2 regions of the Streptomyces longisporus genome follow, and region 2 is predicted to be linked to the other one. Evidence: riboswitches for the same ligand, from Rfam matches in the RefSeq annotation. Region 2 holds a riboswitch; the other holds the start of a gene.
What was found. Region 2 has a riboswitch for glycine ahead of gcvT (glycine cleavage system aminomethyltransferase GcvT). Riboswitches for the same ligand answer to the same signal wherever they lie in the genome.
Positions count from the first base shown of each region.

Region 1: linked by a shared signal. The riboswitch ahead of gcvP (aminomethyl-transferring glycine dehydrogenase) and the one ahead of gcvT (glycine cleavage system aminomethyltransferase GcvT) in region 2 are both predicted to bind glycine.

Region 1 covers NZ_BAAASG010000022.1:5,779-13,551, forward strand. Annotated here, with positions in the region: gene ABD355_RS36315 (zinc-ribbon and FHA domain-containing protein) at 1-781, shown strand, start outside; gene ftsR (transcriptional regulator FtsR) at 825-1,562, shown strand; gene ABD355_RS36325 (bifunctional nuclease family protein) at 1,648-2,121, shown strand; gene ABD355_RS36330 (MerR family transcriptional regulator) at 2,325-3,008, shown strand; gene ABD355_RS36335 (DNA polymerase IV) at 3,089-4,453, shown strand; gene ABD355_RS36340 (PRC-barrel domain-containing protein) at 4,496-4,873, opposite strand; glycine riboswitch at 4,987-5,082, shown strand; gene gcvP (aminomethyl-transferring glycine dehydrogenase) at 5,259-7,773, shown strand, end outside.
Region 2 covers NZ_BAAASG010000017.1:298,063-305,835, reverse strand. Annotated here, with positions in the region: gene ABD355_RS35160 (L-serine ammonia-lyase) at 31-1,398, opposite strand; gene glyA (serine hydroxymethyltransferase) at 1,455-2,717, opposite strand; gene gcvH (glycine cleavage system protein GcvH) at 2,732-3,109, opposite strand; gene gcvT (glycine cleavage system aminomethyltransferase GcvT) at 3,239-4,357, opposite strand; glycine riboswitch at 4,402-4,502, opposite strand; glycine riboswitch at 4,503-4,601, opposite strand; gene ABD355_RS35140 (AAA family ATPase) at 4,790-5,458, shown strand; gene ABD355_RS35135 (enhanced serine sensitivity protein SseB) at 5,541-6,332, shown strand; gene ABD355_RS35130 (enhanced serine sensitivity protein SseB C-terminal domain-containing protein) at 6,531-7,328, shown strand; gene ABD355_RS35125 (ABC transporter permease) at 7,638-7,773, shown strand, end outside.

The DNA of each region.
Region 1 (7,773 bases), on a different contig from region 2:
GCCCGTGAAGTTGTTTGCGAAGTTGTTCGGCAAGAGCGCGCGAGAGGGTAGCGACAACGCGACCGCTCGGCATCGCGCACAGCCCGATGCAGAGGGCCAGCGCCCACTGTTCCGGGACCAGGTCCCTGGGCCGGGTGGTGACATTCCCGGAGGTCAGGGCGCGCCGTCTGTTGACCCTGCGCAGTCCGGCGGCATAGGTTTCGGGCAACCGTCAACCTCAAGTACGGGTGGAGGGTTTTCCCCTATGTCGGCCCTGGTGTGTACGAGGTGCGGTAACCGCAACGCGGAGAACAGCCGCTTCTGCTCCAACTGTGGCGCCCCGCTGCGGGCCGGCGGCGCGGCCGAGCGGCCGTCCGAGACGACGTCGACGATCTCGATTTCCGGCATCGAGGCCTACGACGCCGAGGTCACCGGTCAGACGCAGATGCCGGCGCTCTCTCCCGAGGCGCAGGCGGCCGTCGACGCGCTGCCGCTCGGCTCCGCGCTTCTGGTCGTGCGCCGCGGTCCGAACTCGGGCAGCCGCTTCCTGCTGGACGGCGACCTGACCACGGCCGGGCGTCATCCGCAGAGCGACATCTTCCTGGACGACGTGACGGTCTCGCGCCGGCACGTGGAGTTCCGCCGTGGTGCGGACGGCTCGTTCACGGTGGCCGACGTGGGCAGTCTGAACGGCACATACGTCAACCGCGAGCGGATCGACCAGGTCGCTCTGAACAACGGTGACGAGGTGCAGATCGGAAAGTACCGGCTGGTCTTCTACGCAAGCCAGCGGGGCTACTGACCCTTCCCCCAGACCCCCTCCGGGGCACCCCAAGGGAATGTCCATGCTTCGAACACCGAGCGGCGGTGCCGGGCACGGCACCGCCGGCACGGACAGCGGTCTGATGAGCATCGGCACGGTGCTGAACGTGCTGCGCGACGAGTTCCCCGAAGTCACCATCTCCAAGATCCGTTTCCTGGAGTCGGAGGGGCTCATCGAGCCGCAGCGCACCCCGTCGGGGTATCGCAAGTTCAGCGCGGACGACGTCGAGCGCCTCAGCCATGTGCTGAGGATGCAGCGGGACCACTATCTGCCCCTCAAGGTGATCCGGGAGCATCTGGACGCCGTGGAGCGCGGTGAGGCGGCCCCGCTGCCCGTCGTGGGACGCCAGCGGGACGGCGAGTCCCTCCTCGAGGCGCCCGAGGGGCCCACAGCGGCTCGGATCGGGCGGGCCGAGCTGCTCGCGGCCGCCGGGATCGGCGAGCGGGAACTCGAGGAGTGGGAATCGTACGGCCTGGTGGCGCCGCTGCCGGACGGGGCGTACGACGCGGAGACGGTGACCGTGGCATCGCTCGTCGTGGAGCTCGGGCAGTTCGGCATCGAACCGCGGCACCTCAGGGCCATGAAAGCCGCCGCCGAGCGTGAGGCGGGGCTGGTGGAGCAGGTGGTTGCCCCGCTGAAACGCCACCGCAATCCGCAGACCAGGGCGCATGCCGAGGCGCGTACGAAGGAGCTGGCGGCGCTCACGGTGAAGCTGCACGCCGCCCTTGTGCAGATCGCGCTCGGTGTGCGACTGCCCTGAGTCCGGCGCGTTCGCGGAGGCCGGATCGGCCTCCCGTTCTCGGCTCGACTACCCAAACGTCCCGGGCAGGTCCTAGGGTTGCTGTGTGAACGAGCTCGATGTCGTAGGTGTCCGGGTCGAAATGCCCTCCAACCAACCGATCGTGCTCCTGCGTGAAGTGGGAGGCGACCGTTACCTCCCCATCTGGATCGGGCCGGGGGAGGCGACCGCCATTGCCTTCGCCCAGCAGGGCATGGCCCCCGCACGACCGCTGACCCACGACCTGTTCAAGGACGTGCTGGAGGCCGTCGGTCAGGAGCTGACCGAAGTGCGCATCACGGATCTGCGGGAGGGCGTCTTCTACGCGGAGCTGGTCTTCGCCAGCGGGGTCGAAGTCAGTGCCCGTCCGTCCGACGCCATAGCGCTGGCCCTGCGCACCGGAACGCCGATCTACGGCAGCGACGGTGTGCTCGACGACGCAGGCATCGCGATTCCGGATGAGCAGGAGGACGAGGTGGAGAAGTTCCGCGAGTTCCTCGACCAGATCTCGCCGGAGGACTTCGGGACAAGCAGCCAGTGAGTCTCGAACGCCGGCAAGTGCCAACGGCGAGTGAGAGCGTCCTGCGGCCCCCTCCGAGCGCATTCGGCTAGCCTTTCCCCGCGGTGGGGTGCGGGAAACCACTCTTAGGGTGATTATCACTCGGCGTGCCGAGTGTGGCGATCGTTGACGCACCCCTGGTGACTGCCTACCGTCGAGATGGCAGGTCAAGGACGGAGGTCGGCGTGAGAAGCAGCGGCGACGGTACGGCTGGGGGTGGCCCCGGACGCAGTCTCGGGGAGAGCGGTCCGTACCCTCCCCCAAGCTCTCAACTTCGTTCGAGGTGGGGGGACCCCCATACCGGCAGCGCGGCCGATCACGCTCCGCAGCGACCGGCGGCCGTGCCGAGCAGCGGAGGGGCGGCGTCCATGGCGTCCGAGCAGATCGGCTATCGCGGTCCGACGGCCTGCGCGGCCGCCGGCATCACCTACCGGCAACTGGACTACTGGGCCCGTACCGGGCTCGTCGAGCCGAGCGTGCGGCCCGCCTACGGCTCGGGCACGCAGCGGCTGTACAGCTTCCGGGACGTCGTCGTCCTGAAGATCGTCAAGCGGTTCCTGGACACCGGGGTGTCGCTGCAGAACATCCGTACCGCGGTGGTGCACCTGCGGGAGCGGGGCTTCCGGGACCTGGAGCGCATGACGCTGATGAGCGACGGCGCCACGGTCTACGAGTGCACCTCGCCCGACGAGGTCCATGCGCTGCTCCAGGGCGGCCAGGGCATCTTCGGCATCGCCGTCGGTGTGGTGTGGCGGGACGTCGACAGTGCGCTCTCGCAGCTGCACGGCGAGCGGATCGACACCGGTGAGACCCTGGTCGGGCACAACCCGGCGGACGAGCTGGCACGACGGCGGAACCGGGCGGTCTGACCGCGTTCTCTGCGGCTTCTGCCGAGCCCTTCGGCGGTCGTAGGGCGGCATTGTCAGTGGCGTAGGGCAGCATCGGAGATGTGAGAAACGCGCCCACGATCCTGCATCTCGACATGGATGCCTTCTACGCCTCGGCGGAGCAGGCATCCAAGCCGAGTCTGCGCGGGAAGGCCGTGATCGTGGGTGGGCTCGGGCCGCGCGGGGTGGTCGCCACCGCTTCGTACGAGGCGCGGGTCTTCGGGGTGCGGTCGGCGATGCCGATGGCACAGGCGCGGCGGCTGGCACCGAACGCCGCGTATCTGGTGCCGCGCTTCGGGTTCTACCGGTCGATCAGCGAGCAGGTCATGGGGCTGCTGCACTCGCTGTCGCCGCTGGTGGAGCCTCTGAGCCTGGATGAGGCCTTCGTGGACCTGGAGGCCGGGGAGGCGGCCTGGGACGCGGCGTCGGCGCGGCTGGTGGGGGAGAAGCTGCGCGCTGACATACGGGCGGACACGGGGCTCACCGGGTCAGTGGGCCTTGCCGCCTGCAAGATGCTCGCGAAGATCGCCTCCGAGGAGGCCAAGCCGAACGGGCTGGTGCTGGTCGAGCCCGGGACCGAGCGGGCCAAGCTCGGACCGATGTCGGTGCGGATGCTGCCAGGCGTGGGGCCGGCCACGGGGGACCATCTGCGGCGGGCCGGCATCACCACGGTCGACGAGATCGCCGAGGCCGGTGAGGACGAGCTCGTCCGGCTGCTGGGCAAGGCCCATGGGCATGCGTTGTACGCCATGGCGCTGGCGCACGACGACCGGCCCGTGGTGGCCGAGCGGGAGGCCAAGTCGGTATCGGTCGAGGACACGTACGACGTGGACATCCACGACCGGGTGAGGGTGGGGCTGGAGGTGCAGCGGCTGGCCGACCGGTGTGTTCGGCGGCTGCGAGGTGCGGGTCTTTCGGGGCGGACCATCGTGCTGAAGGTACGGCGCTACGACTTCTCGACGCTGACGCGTTCCGAGACGTTGCGCGGGCCCACGGACGATCCGGGGGTGGTGCGCGAGGCCGCCGCCCGGCTGCTGGATTCGGTGGACACGACGGGGGGTGTGCGATTGCTGGGGGTCGGGGTGAGCGGGCTGGCCGACTACACGCAGGAGGATCTGTTCGCGCAGGCCGCGGGGGACGGCGCGGAACATTTGGCGGACGAGGCGGACGAGGAGCCCGCCGAGGAGCAGAAGGCGACTGTGGAGCGGCGGTGGCCCGCCGGGCACGATGTGCGACATGTCGAGTTCGGGCACGGGTGGGTGCAGGGAAGCGGGCTCGGGCGGGTGACCGTGCGGTTCGAGACGCCGGATTCGGAGCCGGGGCGCGTGCGGACGTTTCGCACGGATGACCCGGACCTGGAGCCGGCGGACCCGTTGCCGTTGGTGGCGCAGAGACCCGGGGCCTCCGTGCACGGGGTCGGCGCCTGACCGGGGAGGGTGCTGATCCGCGCGGGGGCCGGGAGGGGTGGGCTAGGCGTCCGCGTCCTCCGTGCCGGCGAGCTTGCCGAAGTCGTGGTCCGGGAAGGGGGAAGGGGCGGGGATGTCCAGGCCGTAGTGGTGGTAGAGCTGGAGCTCCTGTTCGGGGGAGAGGTGGCGGCCGACGCCGAAGTCGGGGGCGTCCTTGATGAGGGACCGGTCGAAGGGGACGTGGAGGGTGCCCTCGATCAGTTCGCTGGGCTCCAGGGGGACGAAGGCGTCCCGGGAGAACAGACCGGTGCGTATGGCCGCCCACTCCGGCACGCCGGTCGCGTCGTCGAGGTAGACCTCGTCGATCGTGCCGAGCTTGGTGCCGTTGCGGTCGAACGCCTTGCGGCCGATCAGGTTGCGCGGATCGATGTCGGTCTGCACGGGCCCTCCACTTGGTCGCAACTCATCCGTAAGCACTACAAAAGAGCAGATTGGTGATGACGGCCACTCGAAGGATCGGATGGTGTGCTCGCTGGTAGGCTGACAGCGGCTGCTGACCCCGTGCGGGAGAGTCCTCCAGACATCATCGGAGGCGCCGAAGGAGCAAATCCTCCCCGGAATCTCTCAGGCCCACGTACCGCGCGGACGAGGTCACTCTGGAAAGCAGGGCGGGTGTCGATGGCTTCCGCTCTCACCGACGGTGAAAGCCGGGCGCCCTCGGGGGTTCCGGTGAAGCTCTCAGGTTGAGATGACAGAGGGGGAGGCCGTCCGGGTACCCGTGCCGTGGTGCCCCTCGAAGGTCGTGTCAGACCAGGAGGCCTCCGCAATGACCGCCCATCGCATTCCGCTCTCCGAGCTCGAACAGGGAATCCCGTTCGAGCAGCGCCATATAGGGCCTGATCATGAGGCGCGGGCCAAGATGCTCGCGCACGTCGGATACGGCTCGCTGGACGAGCTGACCGCCGCCGCGGTGCCCGATGTGATCAAGAACTCGGATGCCCTGGAGCTGCCGGGTGCGCGTACCGAGGCGGAGGTGCTGGCCGAGCTGCGGTCGCTCGCCGACCGGAACCAGGTGCTCGACTCCATGATCGGGCTCGGGTACTACGGGACCTTCACCCCTCCCGTCATCCTGCGCAATGTGATGGAGAATCCCGCCTGGTACACGGCCTACACGCCCTACCAGCCCGAGATCTCCCAGGGGCGGCTCGAGGCCCTGCTCAATTTCCAGACCATGGTCGCCGACCTGACCGGGCTGCCCACCTCCGGTGCCTCGCTGCTCGACGAGGGGACGGCCGCCGCCGAGGCGATGGCGCTGTCCCGGCGCATGGGGAGGAACAAGAAGGGCCTGTTCCTGATCGACGCGGACGTGCTGCCGCAGACCATTGCCGTGATCGAGACGCGTGCCGAGCCGACCGGTGTGGAGATCGTGGTCGCCGACCTCAGCGACGGCATTCCCGCCGAGGTCGCCGGGCGTGAGATCAATGGCGTGCTCGTCCAGTACCCCGGCGCCTCCGGTGCCGTACGCGATCTCAAGCCGGTCATCGACCAGGCGCACGAACTCGGTGCGCTCGTCACCGTCGCCGCCGATCTGCTGGCGCTGACGCTGCTGAAGTCGCCCGGGGAGCTCGGCGCGGACATCGCGGTCGGTACCACGCAGCGCTTCGGTGTCCCGATGGGCTTCGGCGGGCCGCACGCGGGCTACATGGCGGTGCACGAGAAGTTCGCGCGCAGCCTGCCCGGACGGCTGGTGGGCGTCTCCGTGGATGCGGACGGGCACAAGGCCTACCGGCTCGCGCTGCAGACGCGTGAGCAGCACATCCGGCGGGAGAAGGCCACCAGCAACATCTGCACGGCCCAGGTGCTGCTCGCCGTCATGGCGGGGATGTACGCCGTCTACCACGGGCCGGAGGGGCTCAAGGCGATCGCGCGGCGCACCCACCGGTACGCCACGATCCTTGCCGCGGGGCTTCAGGCCGGTGGTGTCGAGGTCGTGCACGGCTCCTACTTCGACACGCTCACCGTGCGGGTGCCGGGCCGCGCCACCGAGGTGGTGGCCGCCGCGCGGGAGAACGGAGTCAACCTTCACCTGGTCGACGCCGACCACCTGTCGATCGCCTGTGACGAGACCACCGCGCGGGCCCAACTCGGCGCCGTGTGGGCCGCTTTCGGGCTCGAGGGCGACATCGAGGCGCTGGACGCGGCGACCGAGGACCGTCTGCCCGCAGGACTGCTGCGCACCGACGACTACCTCACCCACCCGGTCTTCCAGGAGCACCGCTCCGAGACCGCGATGCTGCGCTACCTGCGCAGGCTTGCCGACCGTGACTACGCGCTCGACCGGGGCATGATCCCGCTGGGCTCCTGCACCATGAAGCTCAACGCGACCACCGAGATGGAGCCGGTCACCTGGCCCGAGTTCGGGCAGCTGCACCCCTTCGCGCCGGCCGAGCAGGCGCAGGGCTATCTCACGCTCATCCGTGAGCTGGAGGAGCGGCTCGCCGAGGTCACCGGGTACGACAAGGTGTCCCTGCAGCCCAACGCCGGATCGCAGGGCGAGCTGGCCGGACTGCTCGCGGTACGCGGCTATCACCGGGCCAACGGGGACGAGCAGCGGACCGTGTGTCTGATTCCGTCGTCCGCGCACGGTACGAACGCCGCCAGCGCCGTGATGGCCGGGATGAAGGTCGTCGTCGTGAAGACCGCCGAGGACGGCGAGATCGACGTCGAGGACCTGCGGGCGAAGATCGAGCAGTACCGCGACGAGCTGGCGGTCCTGATGATCACGTACCCCTCCACGCACGGTGTCTTCGAGGAGCACGTCGCCGACATCTGCGCGCAGGTGCACGAGGCCGGCGGGCAGGTGTACGTCGACGGTGCCAACCTCAACGCCCTTGTGGGGCTTGCCAAGCCGGGGCACTTCGGCGGTGACGTCTCGCACCTCAACCTGCACAAGACCTTCTGCATCCCGCACGGCGGCGGCGGGCCGGGCGTCGGGCCGGTCGGTGTGCGGGCGCACCTGGCGCCGTATCTGCCGAACCACCCGATGCAGCCGGCCGCAGGTCCGGCGACGGGTGTCGGGCCGATCTCCGCGGCCCCCTGGGGTTCCGCGGGCATCCTGCCGATCTCGTGGGCGTACGTCCGGCTCATGGGCGGCGAGGGGCTGAAGCGGGCCACGCAGGTGGCCGTGCTGAGCGCCAACTACATCGCCAAGCGGCTGGAGCCGCACTACCCCGTGCTCTACACCGGCCCGGGCGGGCTGGTCGCGCACGAGTGCATCATCGATCTGCGGCCGCTGACCAAGGCGACCGGCGTGAGCGTCGACGACGTCGCCAAGCGGCTCA
Region 2 (7,773 bases):
ACGCGAACGAGCTGGTCGGGGCCTGCTTCCTCAGCACTCGATGATGTTCACCGCGAGCCCGCCCCGTGCCGTCTCCTTGTACTTCACGCTCATGTCCGCGCCGGTGTCCTTCATCGTCTTGATGACCTTGTCCAGGGACACCTTGTGGGAGCCGTCGCCGCGCATCGCCATCTTCGCCGCCGTGACCGCCTTCACCGCGGCCATGCCGTTGCGCTCGATGCAGGGGATCTGGACCAGGCCGCCGACGGGGTCGCAGGTGAGGCCGAGGTTGTGTTCCATGCCGATCTCGGCTGCGTTCTCGACCTGTTCGGGGGAGCCGCCGAGCACCTCCGCGAGCGCGCCCGCCGCCATCGAGCAGGCGGAGCCGACCTCGCCCTGGCAGCCGACCTCGGCGCCGGAGATGGACGCGTTTTCCTTGAAGAGCATGCCGATGGCGCCCGCCGCGAGGAGGAAGCGGACGACTCCGTCCTCGTCGGCGCCCGGCACGAAGTTGATGTAGTAGTGCAGAACGGCCGGGATGATGCCCGCGGCGCCGTTCGTGGGGGCGGTGACCACGCGGCCGCCCGCCGCGTTCTCCTCGTTCACGGCCATCGCATAGAGCGTGATCCACTCCATGGCGTGCGCCAACGGGTCGCCCTCGGCGCGCAGTTGGCGGGCGGAGACGGCGGCCCGGCGACGCACCTTCAGACCGCCGGGCAGGATGCCCTCGCGGGACATGCCGCGGGACACGCACGCCTGCATCACCCGCCAGATGTCCAGGAGCCCCGAGCGGATCTCGTCCTCGGTGCGCCAGGCCCGCTCGTTCTCCAGCATCAGGGCGGAGATCGACAGACCCGTCTCCTTCGTCAGGCGCAACAGCTCGTCGCCCGTGCGGAAGGGGTACTTCAGCACGGTGTCGTCCAGCTTGATGCGGTCCTGGCCGACGGCGTCCTCGTCGACGACGAAGCCGCCGCCCACCGAGTAGTACGTCTTCGACAGCAGCTCCGTACCCGAGGCGTCGTACGCCCACAGGGTCATGCCGTTCGCGTGGTACGGGAGGGCCTTGCGGCGGTGGAGTTTCAGGTCGTCGTCGAAGGAGAACGGGATCTCGTGCTCGCCGAGGAGCCGGATCCGGCCGGACGACGTGATCTCCGCCACCCGCTCGTCCGCCGTCTCCACGTCCACCGTCCGCGGCGAGGCGCCCTCCAGGCCGAGCAGCACCGCCTTCGGGGTGCCGTGGCCGTGGCCGGTCGCGCCCAGGGAGCCGTACAGCTCGGATCGTACGGACGCGACGGAGCCCAGCAGCTCCTCGTTGCGCAGGCGGCGGGCGAACATGCGGGCCGCGCGCATCGGTCCCACCGTGTGGGAGCTCGACGGGCCTATGCCGATCGAGAACAGGTCGAAGACCGAGATGGCCACGGGAACTCCTCCGAAAAGGGCGGGGGCACACGTCGTCGGGTGCCCCCACCGGGGAACTACTTGTTCAGGCCGGGGTACAGCGGGTGCTTGTCGGCGAGCGCCTTGACCCGGGCCTTGAGCGCCTCGACGTCGTAGGACGGCTTGAGCGCCTCGGCGATGACGTCCGCGACCTCGGCGAAGTCCTCGGCGGTGAAGCCGCGGGTGGCCAGGGCCGGGGTGCCGATCCGCAGACCCGAGGTGACCATGGGCGGGCGCGGGTCGTTGGGGACGGCGTTGCGGTTGACCGTGATGCCGACCTCGTGCAGACGGTCCTCGGCCTGCTGCCCGTCCAGCTCGGAGTGGCGCAGGTCGACCAGGATCAGGTGCACGTCGGTGCCGCCGGACAGCACGTTCACCCCGGCCTCGCGGGCGTCGCCCGCGGTCAGCCGCTCGGCCAGGATGCGCGCACCCTCCACCGTACGCCGCTGGCGCTCCTTGAACTCCTCGCTCGCGGCGACCTTGAAGGAGACCGCCTTCGCCGCGATCACATGCTCCAGCGGACCGCCCTGGAAGCCGGGGAAGACGGACGAGTTGAGCTTCTTCGCGAAGTCCTTCCTCGCAAGGATGATCCCGCCGCGCGGGCCGCCCAGCGTCTTGTGGGTGGTGGAGGTGACCACGTCCGCGTGCTCGACCGGGTTGGGGTGCAGCCCGGCGGCCACCAGGCCGGCGAAGTGCGCCATGTCCACCCACAGGTAGGCGCCGACCTCGTCCGCGATCCGCCGGAACTCGGCGAAGTCCAGCTGCCTGGGGTAGGCCGACCAGCCCGCGATGATCACCTTGGGACGGTGCTCCTTGGCCAGCCGCTCCAGCTCGGCCATGTCGACCAGGCCGGAGTCGTCCACGTGGTAGGCGACCACGTTGAACTGCTTGCCGGAGAAGTTCAGCCGCATCCCGTGGGTGAGATGGCCGCCGTGCGCCAGGTCCAGGCCCAGGATGGTGTCGCCGGGCTGGGCCAGCGCGAACAGCGCGGCCTGGTTGGCGGAGGCACCCGAGTGCGGCTGCACGTTGGCGTACTCGGCGCCGAACAGCTCCTTGAGCCGGTCGATGGCGATCTGCTCGGCGACGTCCACGTGCTCGCAGCCGCCGTAGTAGCGCCGGCCCGGGTAGCCCTCGGCGTACTTGTTGGTCAGGACCGAGCCCTGGGCCTCCATCACCGCCAGCGGCGCGAAGTTCTCCGAGGCGATCATCTCGAGGGTGGACTGCTGGCGGTGCAGCTCGGCGTCGACCGCGGCGGCGATCTCCGGGTCGAGCTCATGCAGGGGCGTGTTCAGTACGGACATGCGTCTACGGCTCCTCAGCCGGCGTTCTGGGCGGTGTACTCGTCGGCGGAGAGCAGGTCGGCCGGCTCCTCGGTGACGCGGACCTTGAAGAGCCAACCGCCCTCGAAGGGGGCCGAGTTGACCAGGGACGGGTCGTTCACCACGTCCTCGTTGATCTCGGTGACCTCACCGGTGACGGGGGAGTACAGGTCGCTGACCGACTTGGTCGACTCCAGCTCGCCGCAGGTCTCGCCCGCGGTCACGGCGGAGCCCACCTCGGGAAGCTGGGCGTAGACGACATCGCCGAGCGCGTTGGCCGCGAACTCCGTGATGCCGACCGTCGAGACGCCGTCCTCGGCGGCCGACAGCCACTCGTGCTCCTTGCTGTAACGCAGCTGCTGGGGGTTGCTCATGGCCTGAATTCTCCTGTACGCGGTGGAGTGCTGATGAATGAGGGAGTCCGGAAAACGCATGTGAGCAGCGAAAATGTGCGCGGGGTCACGTCCGGGGACCAGCCCGCCTCGCCCAGTCTCGGTCAGTGTCTACTTCTGCCGCTTGTAGAAGGGCAGCGCCACGACCTCGTACGGCTCGTGACTGCCCCGGATGTCCACGCCGACACCCTCGGTGCCCGGCGCCGCATGCGCCGCGTCGACGTACGCCATCGCGATCGGCTTGCCCAGCGTGGGCGAGGGGGCCCCGGAGGTGACCTCGCCGATCACCTCGCCGCCCGCGACGACCGGGTACCCGGCGCGCGGGACCCGACGGCCCTCGGCGACCAGGCCGACGAGGACGCGCGGCGGGTTCTCCGCAGCCCTGGCGGCCGCCTCCTGGAGCGCCTCGCGCCCCACGAAGTCGCCCTCCTTCTCGAACTTCACCACCCGGCCGAGCCCGGCGTCGAACGGCGTGAGCGAGGTGGACAGTTCATGCCCGTACAGCGGCATGCCCGCCTCCAGACGCAGGGTGTCCCGGCAGGACAGCCCGCAGGGCGCCAGCCCGACGGGCGCTCCGGCGTCGGTCAGCGCCTGCCACAGCTTCTCGGCGTCAGCGGGGGCGACGAACAGCTCGAAGCCGTCCTCGCCGGTGTAGCCGGTGCGCGCGATGAGGGCGGGGACGCCGGCGACGGTGCCGGGCAGGCCGGCGTAGTACTTCAGGCCGTCGAGGTCGGCGTCGGTGAGAGACCCGAGGATGCCGGGGGACTCGGGGCCCTGCACGGCGATCAGCGCGTAGTCGTCCCGGTCGTCGCGCACCTCGGCGTCGAAGCCGGCCGAACGCTCCACCAGCGCGTCCAGCACCACCTGGGCGTTGGAGGCGTTGGCGACGACCAGGTATTCGGTCTCGCCGAGCCGGTAGACGATCAGGTCGTCGAGGATGCCGCCGTCGGCCCGGCAGATCATCGTGTAGCGGGCCCGGCCGACACCGACGGAGGCGATGTTGCCGACCAGGGCGAAGTTCAGGAGCTGTGCGGCCTGCGGGCCGGTGACGGTGATCTCGCCCATGTGGGAGAGATCGAAGAGCCCGGCCTTCGTCCGCACGGCGAGGTGCTCGTCGCGCTCGGAGCCGTAGCGCAGGGGCATGTCCCAGCCGGCGAAGTCGGTCATCGTCGCGCCGAGCGAGCGATGCAGGGCATCGAGCGCGGTGTGACGGGGTTCGGTGCTGCTCATCGGACGGTCGTCTCCCAGGCAGAGTGCATGACGGGCGAGGTCGTTCCTCCCCATCTGTCATCGGAACCTGAGAGGTTCGCCATGAAGTCATGGCTTGCACCTTGGGTGGGGCCACCGGATCCGGTGGCCCGCTTTTCAGATGTGCCTCGCCCGCGCGGTAACGGGGCCTGAGAGATTCAAGGGAGGGACTTGCTCCTTCGGCGCCCGGCAGACTCTGCTGCCGGGACTCTCCCGCGCGGATTCAAACGGCCTGTATGCAGTTGCGCGCACATCATTGCACGCGCCCCCTCCTCCTTGGCACCTCCTCTTCGCGCCTCCTCTTTGTGACGGGGCTGTGGCCGGAACCGAACACAACTGCGAGAAGCCGTGCATTACCTTCCCTTTACAAAGAGCGGGGAGAAGCTTTCCTGACCCCCAGGAAGGACGATCACGGTGAACAGGACCACGGTGTACGCCACGACCTCGGCCGTAGCGCTGCCCCATCAGCCCGCGGCCCCGGCCAAGGATGTCTGCGGTGCCTGCCCCGCACCCGTGGTCCGCGACCTGCGCGACCGCTCGGGGCACAGCCCGCACGCGCTGCTCTTCGGCCCCCGTGACCTGGTGGTGGTCACCGGCCTGCCGGGCAGCGGCAAGTCCACGCTGATGGAGCGCGCGGTCCGTGGCATCCGCATCGACTCCCAGGACGCCCGCGACCGCTGGGAGGCCCGCGCGCCCCGCTTCCTGCCCTATGCGCTCTACCGGCCCCTCGTCCGCCTCGCCCACTACGCCGCGCTGCGCCGCGCCCTGCGCAGCGGCGAAGGGGTCGTCGTGCACGACTGCGGTACGCAGGCCTGGGTGCGCGGCTGGCTGGCCCGCGAGGCCCGGCGCCGCGGCGGCACCCTGCATCTGCTGCTGCTCGACGTCACGCCCGGCACGGCCCTTCAGGGCCAGCGCGAGCGCGGCCGCGGCGTCTCGCGCTACGCCTTCCTGCGCCACCGCACGGCAGCGGCCCGGCTGATCCGCGCGGTCGAGCGGGGCGACCTGCCGGAGGGAGTCGGCTCGGCGGTGCTCCTGGACCGGGACGCCGCGGACGTCCTGCGCAGGATCGGTTTCACGGGGTGACGCACGGCCCAACCCCTTTGTCCCTCCCACCCGCTAGCCTTTCCAGCCACAGCAGTGGTTCTCAGCAGGCGGTCGGACACAGATGGACTTCGCAGCGGATCTTCCCGCGGACTTTCCCTTGCAGGCGCACCCCCATCCGCACGGCGGATGGCCCGGCAACGAGCTGGAGGAGGTGCTGTCGGCCTCCCTCGGCATCCCCTCGGCGGGCGGCCGGATCCTGGAGGTGCTCGGCCGCAGCTTCGTCTGGGTGCCGCTGCCGAACGGCGGCGACCTGAACAGCGGCCCCCTCGACCTGCCCACGCTGGAGATCGAGGGCCAGGCCTATGTGCCGGTCTTCAGCTCCGAGGAGCAGTTCCGGCAGGTGGTCGGCTCGCACATGTCGTACACGATCGCCCCGGCCGTCGAGTTCGCCCGCGGCCTGCCCCCGCAGGTCGGCCTCGCCGTGAACCCGGACGGCGTGGTCGGCATCCCGCTCCCGCCGCCCGCCGTCGCCGAACTCTGCCGCGTGGGCCGCACTCCGCTGGACGGCCCCGCCTCCGGCGGCCGGGTCAAGCTCTTCGAGCCGGACTGGCAGGACGACCCGGTCGACTTCCTCGCCGCGGCCTCCGCCGAGTTCGCCGGGACGGGCGTGGTCGTCACCGCCCGCCGCTGCCTCGCCGCCATCGAGACGGCGGACCCGGTGATGTTCGTGGGCGTCGAACTCTCCCAGCGGGAGGGGGACATCAGAGCCCTCCCCCTGGAGGCCCTGAGCCGGGCCATCACCAGAACCCCCACCCCGTGGCCCGTCAACCTGGTCCTCCTGGACGTGACGGACGACCCGGTGGCGACCTGGATGAGAGAAAACGTCCGGCCCTTCTATCAGCAGGGGTACTAGGAGCGCCCTTTTGAGGGGGGCGGGGCAGTATCGACATGCGGCTCCGCCGCGATGGGGGTCCCCCCGCTCGAGCGAAGCCGAGAGTGGGGGAGCGACCAGCCACAACGCACCCGCACTCGCCCACGACCAACAAGTCCCGAGCTACTGGGCGCTTAAGCTGATGGCATACGCGGGGCAACCATGAGAAGGGGCACACACGTGAGCGCCAGCGGCACCACGACCGGGACGGTCGAGAACATGCTGCGCCAGGTGACGCCAGGGCGCTACGACGCCTACGAGGCACTCCTCCGCGCACTCGCGACCCCCGGCTCCGGCCAGGTCTGGATGCTCCTGTGGCACGGCCAGGCGGGCTCCCCGGACGCCCAGTACGGAAACATGGAGGTCGACGGCTACGGCTACGCCCCGTGCGTCACCTCCGCCCAGGAACTCTCGGCCAGCGGCTGGAACAGATCGTACGAAGTGGTCGACGGGCTGGACGTCGCCCGGACCCTGTATCCCGACCACTTCGGCCTCTGGCTCAATCCGCACGCCCCGGGCGGTGGCGTGGGCATCCCCTGGCTCGACCTTCGCCGTATCGCCACCGGTCTGGAGCGCCAGGCGGCGGGCCCGCTGCGGATGTCGGAACCCGCGATCGAGATCCCGCAGTTCTACGCCCTGCTCGTGCAGAACGCCCACCGCACCCCGGCCGTCCGCTCGCTGCGCCGCGCCTGGGTGCAGCCGGCGCTCGGGGCGCCGTATCTCGCCATCGGCCTTGACGTGTACGACACCAGTCCGCCCGCGGTGGACTCGGTGCGGGCGATGATGCAGCAGTCCATCGGCGCCGTCCCGGACGGACTGCCGGTGTCGACGGTGGCGATGTCGGACGAGTACGACCCCGTCGCGCTGTGGATGCGCGCGAGCGCCCGCCCGTTCTACGACCGCGAGGCCCACGCGGCCGCTCCGGCCCAGGCCCCGGCGGCCGGGTACGGGTACCCGCCGGTGCATGGCGGATACTGAGACGCAGGCCTGGTCCGTACCAGGCCGGGAGTCGGTCTGCGCGCGTAGATCGGGCCGGAAGATCCTTTTCCGTGGAGTATGTCCAAAATAATCCCTGTCCGGCCCCCGTTACCCGGTGTCCGGATAACGGAACCCTCCAGCCCGCATCACGTTTACGCATCCTTTCACCGCCAAGTCTGGCAACAGATCGCCAAAGCGTTGAAGACTCCCGCTCCAGGGGGGTTCGCCCCCGTGTACGACGGACTGATCACGCCGCCACCGCGGCAAAGTGCGGGCCGGCTACCGCCGGTTGAGAGGGGTCCCTGCCAGATGACGGCACCATTGCACGAGCCGACCGCTGAAGCGGCCCCGAGCGCGGCCGAAGAAGCGGCGGTCGCCACCGCCGGCGACAAGGCCGTACAGGGGCGTTCCCTGGGCCGGATCGCCTGGGAGCGCCTGAAGAGGG